Regions from separate parts of the Streptomyces sp. HUAS MS02 genome, predicted to be linked through region 1. Evidence: riboswitches for the same ligand, from Rfam matches in the RefSeq annotation. Region 1 holds a riboswitch; each other region holds the start of a gene.
What was found. Region 1 has a riboswitch for cyclic di-AMP ahead of ACZ9QC_RS10185 (M23 family metallopeptidase). Riboswitches for the same ligand answer to the same signal wherever they lie in the genome.
Positions count from the first base shown of each region.

Region 2: it holds a riboswitch for cyclic di-AMP, as region 1 does, so the genes downstream of both, ACZ9QC_RS22260 (M23 family metallopeptidase) here and ACZ9QC_RS10185 (M23 family metallopeptidase) in region 1, are expected to answer to the same signal.
Region 3: it holds a riboswitch for cyclic di-AMP, as region 1 does, so the genes downstream of both, ACZ9QC_RS25370 (transglycosylase family protein) here and ACZ9QC_RS10185 (M23 family metallopeptidase) in region 1, are expected to answer to the same signal.
Region 4: it holds a riboswitch for cyclic di-AMP, as region 1 does, so the genes downstream of both, ACZ9QC_RS36335 (C40 family peptidase) here and ACZ9QC_RS10185 (M23 family metallopeptidase) in region 1, are expected to answer to the same signal.

Region 1 covers NZ_CM146747.1:2,387,182-2,389,372, reverse strand. The annotation lists gene ACZ9QC_RS10190 (M16 family metallopeptidase) at 1-399, shown strand, start outside; cyclic di-AMP (ydaO/yuaA leader) riboswitch at 603-775, shown strand; gene ACZ9QC_RS10185 (M23 family metallopeptidase) at 789-1,577, shown strand; gene ACZ9QC_RS10180 (GntR family transcriptional regulator) at 1,783-2,191, shown strand, end outside.
Region 2 covers NZ_CM146747.1:5,181,089-5,183,279, reverse strand. The annotation lists gene ACZ9QC_RS22260 (M23 family metallopeptidase) at 51-1,112, opposite strand; cyclic di-AMP (ydaO/yuaA leader) riboswitch at 1,123-1,285, opposite strand; gene ACZ9QC_RS22255 (PP2C family protein-serine/threonine phosphatase) at 1,595-2,191, opposite strand, start outside.
Region 3 covers NZ_CM146747.1:5,879,491-5,881,681, forward strand. The annotation lists gene ACZ9QC_RS25365 (transglycosylase family protein) at 1-456, shown strand, start outside; cyclic di-AMP (ydaO/yuaA leader) riboswitch at 639-838, shown strand; gene ACZ9QC_RS25370 (transglycosylase family protein) at 843-1,517, shown strand; gene eno (phosphopyruvate hydratase) at 1,960-2,191, shown strand, end outside.
Region 4 covers NZ_CM146747.1:8,404,514-8,406,704, reverse strand. The annotation lists partial or broken gene ACZ9QC_RS36340 (helix-turn-helix domain-containing protein) at 1-384, opposite strand, end outside; cyclic di-AMP (ydaO/yuaA leader) riboswitch at 851-1,021, shown strand; gene ACZ9QC_RS36335 (C40 family peptidase) at 1,025-1,498, shown strand; gene ACZ9QC_RS36330 (DUF6328 family protein) at 1,573-2,191, shown strand, end outside; gene ACZ9QC_RS36325 (ATP-binding protein) at 2,165-2,191, opposite strand, start outside.

The sequences.
Region 1 (2,191 bases):
ATGCTCGCCATCAGTGGCTCCGTCGACACCCCCAACACCGGTCCTGCGCTCGACGACCTGTGGACGGTGCTGCGCACCCTCGCCGCCGAGGGCCTGACCGACGCCGAGCGTGACGTCGCCGTGCAGAACCTCGTCGGGGTGGCCCCCCTCAAGTTCGAGACGGCCGCGGCCGTGGCGAGCACGCTGGCCGACCAGGTCGAGCAGTACCTGCCGGACGACTACCAGTCGACGCTGTACCGCCAACTCGCCGCCACCGGCACCGTGGAGGCCACCGCGGCGGCCGTGAGCGCCTTCCCGGTGGACCGTCTGGTGACCGTCCTCGTCGGGGACGCCGCGCAGATCGAGGAGCCCGTCAGGGCCCTCGGAATCGGCGAAGTCACCGTCGTTCCGGCCGAGTAGGAGCCGGCCTGACGGACGCGTGTCAGTGGGGCCCTGGTGACGGAAGAGTCACCAGGGCCCCTGTTTGTCCGTATTGATGGCGGAGGTTGTGTGTCTGCCCTGTGGCGTAGTTAACAAATCCTGTGATCCGTTTGTTATTTCGAAGACGGCCCACTTAGCGTCGGTCCGGCTGTTCGTCAGAAGTTCGCCGCAGCCGCGGCACCGGACAGTCATCGCCGAGTCCCCGCATGGCGCGAGCCAGGGGAGCCGGGGACCCATCACGTCCCTGGGGTGAATCGGGTGCCCTTCGCGGAGCGACGCGAAACGAGGGGTAGCCGTAGGAGACCTTCCTGCTCCGAACCCGTCAGCTAACCCGGTAGGCGAGAAGGAAGGAAAGGACCAGCCACTTCATGGCGTTCACCCGCGCCCCCGGGAAGCACCGCCGTCCCAGCCGTGTGCAGCGCACGACCACGCGAAACGTGGGCGTGGCCGCTCTCACCACCACCGGCGTCTTCGGCACCCTGGCCGGCCCCGCGCTCGCCGCGGAGGAGCCCGCCGTCGAGCAGACCGGCCTGAACCAGATCATCACCCTCGGCGACACGGTCGCCGACCAGGTCGACGCGCAGGCCGCCGCCCAGGAGCAGGCCGCCGAGGTGGCCGCCGTCAAGAAGAAGGCGCAGGAGGAGGCCAGGAAGGCCGCCGCCGAGAAGGCCGAGCAGGAGCGTGCCGCCGCCAAGGAGCGCGAGGAGATCAAGGCCCGTGCCGCCCGCGCGGCCGAGCGTGAGCGCCTCAACGCCTACGTCGCGCCCATCAGCGGCTCCTACATCTCCACCGGCTACAAGACCGGCGGTGCCGTCTGGTCCTCCGGCAGCCACACCGGTGTCGACTTCCACGCCGCGTCCGGTACGCCCGTCCTCGCGGTCGGCTCCGGCACCGTCGTCGAGGCGGGCTGGGGCGGTGCCTACGGCAACAACATCGTCATCAAGATGAACGACGGCACCTACACCCAGTACGGCCACCTGTCGTCCATCGGCGTCTCCGTCGGCCAGACGGTCACCCCCGGCCAGCAGATAGGCCTCTCCGGGGCGACCGGCAACGTCACCGGGGCGCATCTGCACTTCGAGGCCCGGACGACGGCCGAGTACGGCTCGGACATGGACCCCGCCGCGTACCTGCGTTCGCACGGCGTGAACGTCTGACGCGTCCCCGACGCTTCCCTGGAGGCCCCGGCTCATCGAGCCGGGGCTTTCCTCGTTCATGCATACCCGCTGTGTGACGTAGCTCCTGTCCAAAAAATATCCTTGGATTCCGGTCCGCCATCGGAAATTCCCGCTCGCTGCAATAGAGTCGCTGGAACACACGTCAATCATCGACGTTTCACGGGGATTAAGGCGGAGGTCGGTCATGCGTATTCCGGCGCACTCGGTATGCACGGCGATCCGTGATGACATCGTCGCGGGTGTCTACGAGCGCGGCAGCCGGCTCACCGAGGAACTGCTCGCCCGCCGGTACGGCGTCAGCCGGGTGCCCGTGCGCGAGGCCCTGCGCACGCTGGAGGCCGAGGGGTTCGTGGTGACCCGCCGGCACGCGGGCGCGTGCGTCGCCGAGCCGACCGAGCAGGAGGCGGCCGACCTGCTGGAGATGCGCATGCTGCTGGAGCCCCTGGGGGCCGCCCGCGCCGCACAGCGCCGTACGGAGGCGCACCTCAAGGTGTTGCGCGGCCTGGTCAGGCTGGGCCAGGAGCGGGCCAGGAGGGGCAACAGCGAGGATCTGCGCTCCCTGGGCGGCTGGTTCCACGAGACGCTCGCACAGG
Region 2 (2,191 bases), 2.8 Mb from region 1:
GGCACATGGGCCCACGCGGCGTCGCTGTCCGGGGTTGGTGCTGTCGGCCGTTACGGGTTGAGGCCCTTGCTGCGGAGCCAGGCCGCCGGGTCGATGCCGGTGGTGGAGCCGCCGGGGTGGACCTCCATGTGGAGGTGGGCGCCCGTGACGTTGCCGGTGGCGCCGACGCGGCCGATGACGTCGCCGGTGGCGACCTTCTGGCCGACGCTCACGCCGATGGAGGACTGGTGGGCGTACCAGATCTCGGTGCCGTCATCGAGGGTGAGGACGGTCTTGTAGCCGTAGGAGCCCTCGTAGCCGGCCTGCGTGATGGTGCCGCTGCCTACGGCCTTGATCAGGGTGCCGGTGGGGGCCGCGAAGTCGAGGCCGGTGTGGTAGCCGGAGGACCAGTACGGGCCGGCCTGACCGAAGCTGGAGGTGAGGGTGTACGAGGAGGTGGGCAGCGTGAACTGCTTGGCCAGGGCGGCGAGACGCTCGGCTTCCTTCTTCGCCGCGGCCTCCTCCTCCGCCTTCTTCTTGGCGGCGGCCTCCTTGGCCTCGGCTTCCTTCTTCTCCTTGGCGGCCTGCTCGGCGGCCTGCTCCGCGGCGGCGGTCTGCGCGGCCTCGGCGGCGGCCTTGTCGAAGGCGTCCTGCTGGGACTCGGCCTGCGCCATGATGCGGGCGCGCAGCGCCTCACCGGCGTCCGCGGTGCCCTGCTCGGTGTCGGCGGCGATCAGCCCCGCGTTGCTGAGGGGGGAGGTGGAACCCTGGGGCTCCGGCTCGTCGGCCTCGTCCTCGAAGACCGAGCCGACGTTCGGCATGTCGGGCATCGATATGGAGACGGGGGCCTTGCCGGATTGCGCGCTCGCCATCCCGGCACCGCTGACGGCGGCTATGACACCGACGCCGAGGACCGTGGAGCTGCGGGCCAGACCGTTACGGGCGAGTACGCCGGTCTTCTTGGCGACGCGGTGCCGACCGCGAACGGGACGAAGCGAATCCTCACTGGGATTCCACTCCTGCCAGGGGCCCTCGTTGTCACTGTTGTAGCTGCCGTAGCCGAACGTCTGGCTCTCGCCGTCACGTTGGGCCGGCACGAACGGGGCTTCGGTCGCGGACCGGTTCGACGCCACGTGGGCGTACTCCTTCCTTCCTTCTCGCCTACCGGGTTAGCTGACGGGTTCGGAGCAGGAAGGTCTCCTACGCGCGTAAACCGGTCGTGCGTACTGCCACGGCGGTTTCCGTGCGATTCACCCCAGGGTTGGTGGTTCCCCGGTTCCCTTGCGGGATTCGGCGCGTGAGCACGGAGCCGTCTCTTGTGACGGCTGGGACGACCGCGCTGCGTTATCGAACGTTAATAGACGCGAGTACTCCATTCCAAGCTGTTCCGAATGATCGTTCCGCTCTTCGCGCAGGACTTTACGGGTCATGAGGGGCCGAAAACGGGCGAGTTGACCTTGACTCGCGAGTAACAGTTGCTCTGACGTGACGTCAGTTGTTATACGGAGAACGGTGGAGCGGCCACGCTCGGTGACATCTCCACCCCGCGAACGCCGGACGACCACACCTACGGACGTCGGACGACCACACCTCACGAACATCGGACGACCAGATTTCACGGGCGGCGGATCGCCAGGAGGGCCATGTCGTCCGTGGTGCGGTCGCCCGTGTGCCGGCGCACCTCCTCCGCGAGCGTCGTCAGCAGGGCGCCCGGTGCGGTGAAGACACGGCCCGAGAGGCGCGCGGCCGGGTCGTAGAAGACACCGTGCGCGTCGCGCGCCTCGGACAGGCCGTCGGTGTAGAAGAGCAGCGTGGCCCCGGGCGGGAACCCGGTCTCCTCCGCGCGGTCCGGCCAGGCGCCCAGGTCGTCCATGCCGAGCGGCAGCGCGGGCCGCGGGGCGTCCAGGGTGCACATCGTGCCGTCGGCGTGCAGCAGCAGGGGCGAGGGGTGGCCCCGGTTGACGATCCGGGCGCGGCCCGCGCCGTGCGGGAACTCCGCGAGCACGGCCGTCACGAACCCCTCGTACTCCACCGCCTCGTCCCTCCGCGCGGCCTCCCGCCGCGTCCCCTCCCGGGCCAGCGCCCGTTCCAGCCGCTGGGCCACCGCTTCGAGCGTCGCCTCCTGCTCGGCCGCCTCCCGGAACGCCCCGATCAGCACCGCCACCGCGGACACCGCCCCCAGCCCCTTGCCGCGTACGTCGCCGACGAAGAG
Region 3 (2,191 bases), 3.5 Mb from region 1:
TCGACCGCCGACGGCTCCACCGAGGCCGAGGTCGAGGCCGGCGCGGACGACTCCGCGACCTCCGAGGGGGCAAAGTCGGACAAGTCTGAGCAAAGCGACAAGTCTTCGGCCGGTGAGAGTGATGCCGGTACCGGTCGCCACCGCGGCGCCAGCGCCGACGAGAGCGCCGCCGTCGACGCGGAGGCCGGTGTGGACGCGACCGAGGGCTCCCGCGCCGCCGACCCCACCCCCTCCGGCCGTCACGCCTCCCGTGGCGGCGACGCGGCGCAGGCGGCCACGGACGGCGCGTACACCGTCCGTGCGGGCGACAGCCTGACGCGGATCGCCAACTCGCTGGACCTGACCGGCGGGTGGCGCGAGCTGTACGCCGAGAACGAGACCACGGTCGGAACCGACCCGGACCTCATCCTTCCCGGTCAGACCCTCGAAGTCGGTGCCGAAACGGGCGAAAAGTAGCGAGAGTTCGGGTCACCATTCGCCCCTGAATGCCCGTTTTGATCTCCATGGGAGATGAATCACAGACCCCCTGATCGTCTTTGAAATTCGGGCAATCACCTGTTTACGGTCGTGACCGCTCGCCACAGCGGGCCCCTGCGGTCGGTACGCCGAATCCTGCCAACGGCCGCAAGGAACAGTCGTCGCGTCAAGCGCCGTAGGCAGGAGCGGGGGACCCAAGGTAAGTGCCGGGTCCGGTGGTTGCGGCCCTTCGGGGGCGTACGTCCGGAACCGGCTCGGGGTGAAGCCGCGCCATGTGAGCCGAGAGGCGAGCGGACGCGGCCGGGCAACTCAACCGGCCCGAACCCGACAGCTCACCTCGCAGGCGTCGGTGAGGGGATCTCTCCATGCTGTTTTCCAGCAAGGGCAAGCACCGTCGCCCGTCCAAGGCTGTTCGCGCCATCGCCGTCGCCGGTGTCACCGGCGCCGCCGCCGTCGCCGCCCCGCTGATGGCCGCCGGCAGCGCCTCCGCCGCCACCGCCTCCGAGTGGGACGCCGTCGCCCAGTGCGAGTCCGGCGGCAACTGGTCCATCAACACCGGCAACGGCTACTACGGCGGCCTGCAGTTCGCGGCCTCCACCTGGGCCGGCTACGGCGGCACGCAGTACGCCTCCACCGCCGACCAGGCGACCAAGGCCCAGCAGATCGCCATCGCCGAGAAGGTCCTCGCGGGCCAGGGCAAGGGCGCCTGGCCGGTCTGCGGCAAGGGCCTGTCCAGCGCCTCGTACGACGGCGCCGCCGCCTCCTCCTCGAACTCCGGCACCTCGCAGAAGAGCACCGAGAAGAGCGGCGAGGAGACCCGCGCCTCCCGTTCCTCCGAGCGCGCCACCGTCGAGACCCCGACCGGCAAGAAGGTCAAGAAGGGCGACGGCGAGTACAAGGTCGTCAGCGGCGACACCCTCAGCGGCATCGCCGAGAAGAAGAACGTCAAGGGTGGCTGGGAGAAGCTCTTCGAGCTGAACAAGGACATCATCGACGACGCCGACTTCATCTACCCGGGCCAGCAGCTCCACCTGAGCTGACCCCGGGCGAGGACGACGACTACCACACGCCTGCCGTCCCCCACGGCCGCCCCCATGGCCGGGCAGGCGGGGCTGGTTCGGCCGGGCCGAGAAATTCGGGCCGCTTCCCGGCTGAACCACAGCCCGCTCACATCCGTGTCCTCCATAGTGAAGACCTCGTGAGGCCGTCCCCCGTCCCCACGAGCTCCCCGCCCCGGTGCGCATTCCCCCGTACGCACCGGGGCGGGGTTTTTCATGCCCGTGCACCTCCAGGCCCGCCCCGCGGGACCCTTCCCGTTCACTTTCTGGCCCACCCCCCTTTGTTCCGGACTGAAACAATGGGTACGGTCTGTCTGTCCACGGGACGGTCGGTCGGCTGCCGACGCGCCCGGGGCGGTTAGGCTCTAGTCGCAAGGCCCGCGGGCCCCGCACTTCCGCGTCACATCCCATGAAGGAGATGCTCGTGCCGTCCATCGACGTCGTCGTAGCCCGGGAAATCCTCGACTCGCGAGGCAACCCCACCGTCGAGGTCGAGGTCGGCCTCGACGACGGCAGCACCGGTCGTGCCGCCGTCCCGTCCGGCGCCTCCACCGGTGCCTTCGAAGCCATCGAGCTCCGTGACGGCGACCCCAACCGCTACCTCGGCAAGGGTGTCGAGAAGGCCGTCCTCGCCGTGATCGAGCAGATCGGCCCGG
Region 4 (2,191 bases), 6.0 Mb from region 1:
CGGATCGACCTGAGCGCTGCCAGTGTTCGCGGCACCCTTCTTCCGGCGGTTGATGCCCCAGAGCGTGTCGTCGCCGACCGAATAGCAGCCGTGGAAGTACCGGACTCCGTGGGTGCGGTGCAGCAGGAGGGGACGGCCTCCCGCCCACCGAGGGTCCAGGCAGGCCAGGCCGATCTCGTTGAACCGATGGATCGCATCGCGCACGGTGTCCTCGTCGGCCTGCACCAGCTGGGCGATCACCGGGAACCGGTTCCCGCCGGCGGACGTCAGTTGCATCATCGCGTGTCGGAAGCGCACCGAACTGCTGCTGCCCCGGCACACGATCTGCTGCAGCTTCTGCCCCTCCTGGTCGGTCAACCTGCGCACGCGGACAGGCTCAGCCACCGCACCCCAGCACTCGGATCGGACATACCGCACATCCGTCCGCCCCGCCCACCAACCCGGCGAACCAATGTGGACAGAGCACCAGAGCGTCTGAACCGATCCCGGGGCGCTCGCCGTACTACTGACGGAGCGTCCGGTCCAGGTTTCGCGCCGTCCGGACGGCCTACTGCGATCGACCCATCGGCCCATACGTCGTGAGGACCTGTCAAGTTGCGCAACACGCCTGGTACCGGGCCGGAATGCACCATTCCGGTGCTGGTGCGGACCTCCTCGACCGCCTGGACACAACAGCCGAAAAGGGTCTGTCCACCCGAACGGGCGAGTGGTGAGTAAGACCACAAATCCACGGTTCCGTTGGGATTTTCGGACTTCAGTGCGTCAAGATCCCTTCCTGACGACAAGCCCCCGCCGCAGCGGCGGGGCGATCCGGGTGGACGCCGAGTCCTGCCGCCGCCCGGATGACCGGTCGACAGAAGTGCATCGGCAGGAGTGGAGGACCCAAGCACGACGGGTCGCCGGAACGGTCAAGCCATGACCGCGCCGAGCAGCCCTTGGGGTGAAGCCGCGTCAGCGGCCGGGCAACTTCGCCAGCCCGAATCCGACAGGTCATCCTTCACAGGCGGCTGACGAAGGGTTGCGCATGACTGCGCTGAATCGTGTCCCGTCGCTGTTGACCCGGGCCGGCACGGCCTCGGCTCTGACCATCGCCGCTGTCAGCGGCAGCATCGTGGTCCCGGGCGTCGCAGCCGACGCCGAGGCCGCCACGGTGGCGTCGAAGGCACTCAAGGTCGCGGCTTCCAAGAAGGGCTCCCCTTACAAGTACGGCGCCACGGGCCCGAGCAGGTTCGACTGCTCAGGGCTGACGCTCTACTCGTTCAAGAAGGCGGGCAAGAAGCTGCCCCGTACTGCTCAGCAGCAGTACAACAAGACGAAGCACATCTCCGCGAGCAGCCGCAAGCTCGGAGACCTCGTCTTCTTCCACTCGGGCTCGAACGTCTATCACGTCGGTATCTACGCGGGGAAGGGAAAGATCTGGCACTCGCCGAAGACGGGTGACGTCGTCCGGCTGCAGAAGCTCTGGACGAAGAACGTCTGGTACGGCCGGGTCCGCTGACCCACGTGGGGGCGGCGGGGAGCTCCGCCGCCCCCACGGGCGTGCGACCGGCGGTTTTGGATACCCGTTCGACCATGGCCGACGAACGCACCCGCCCCGCACGCAACGAGACCCCACTCGAACGCGCCGACCGCAATTTCTCCGAACTGCTGCAGGAACTGCGCGTCACCCAGACCGGGGTGCAGATCCTCTTCGCCTTCCTGCTGACGCTGGCCTTCACCCCGCGCTTTCCGGACCTGGACTCCGTCCAGCGCGCCACGTACGTCATCACCCTGCTGCTCTCGGTCCTCGCGGCGACGCTCTTCACCGCCCCGGCCGCCCTGCACCGCTCGCTCTTCCAGCAGAACGCCAAGCCCGTCATCGTCCAGGTCTCGTCGAGGCTGGCCACCGCGGGCCTGATCGTGCTGATGCCGGCCTTCACCGGATCCGTCCTGCTCGTCGTGGACGTGACGCTCGGCCGGACTGCCGGGATCGCCGCCGGGGCCGGCACCCTCCTCGTGTGCCTGAGCCTGTGGGCCGTCCTCCCGAAGCTGGTGGGCCGTGTCTCCGACCGCTACGGCTCGACTCCGACCACGCCCGCACGTCCCCCCGCGCCCGCACCGTCATCGAGGACGCCTCAGGGCCCGGACACGAACGCGGACACGGAAGACACGAACTGGGACGCCGTCACGTCTCCTGCGGACCGCCCGCGCT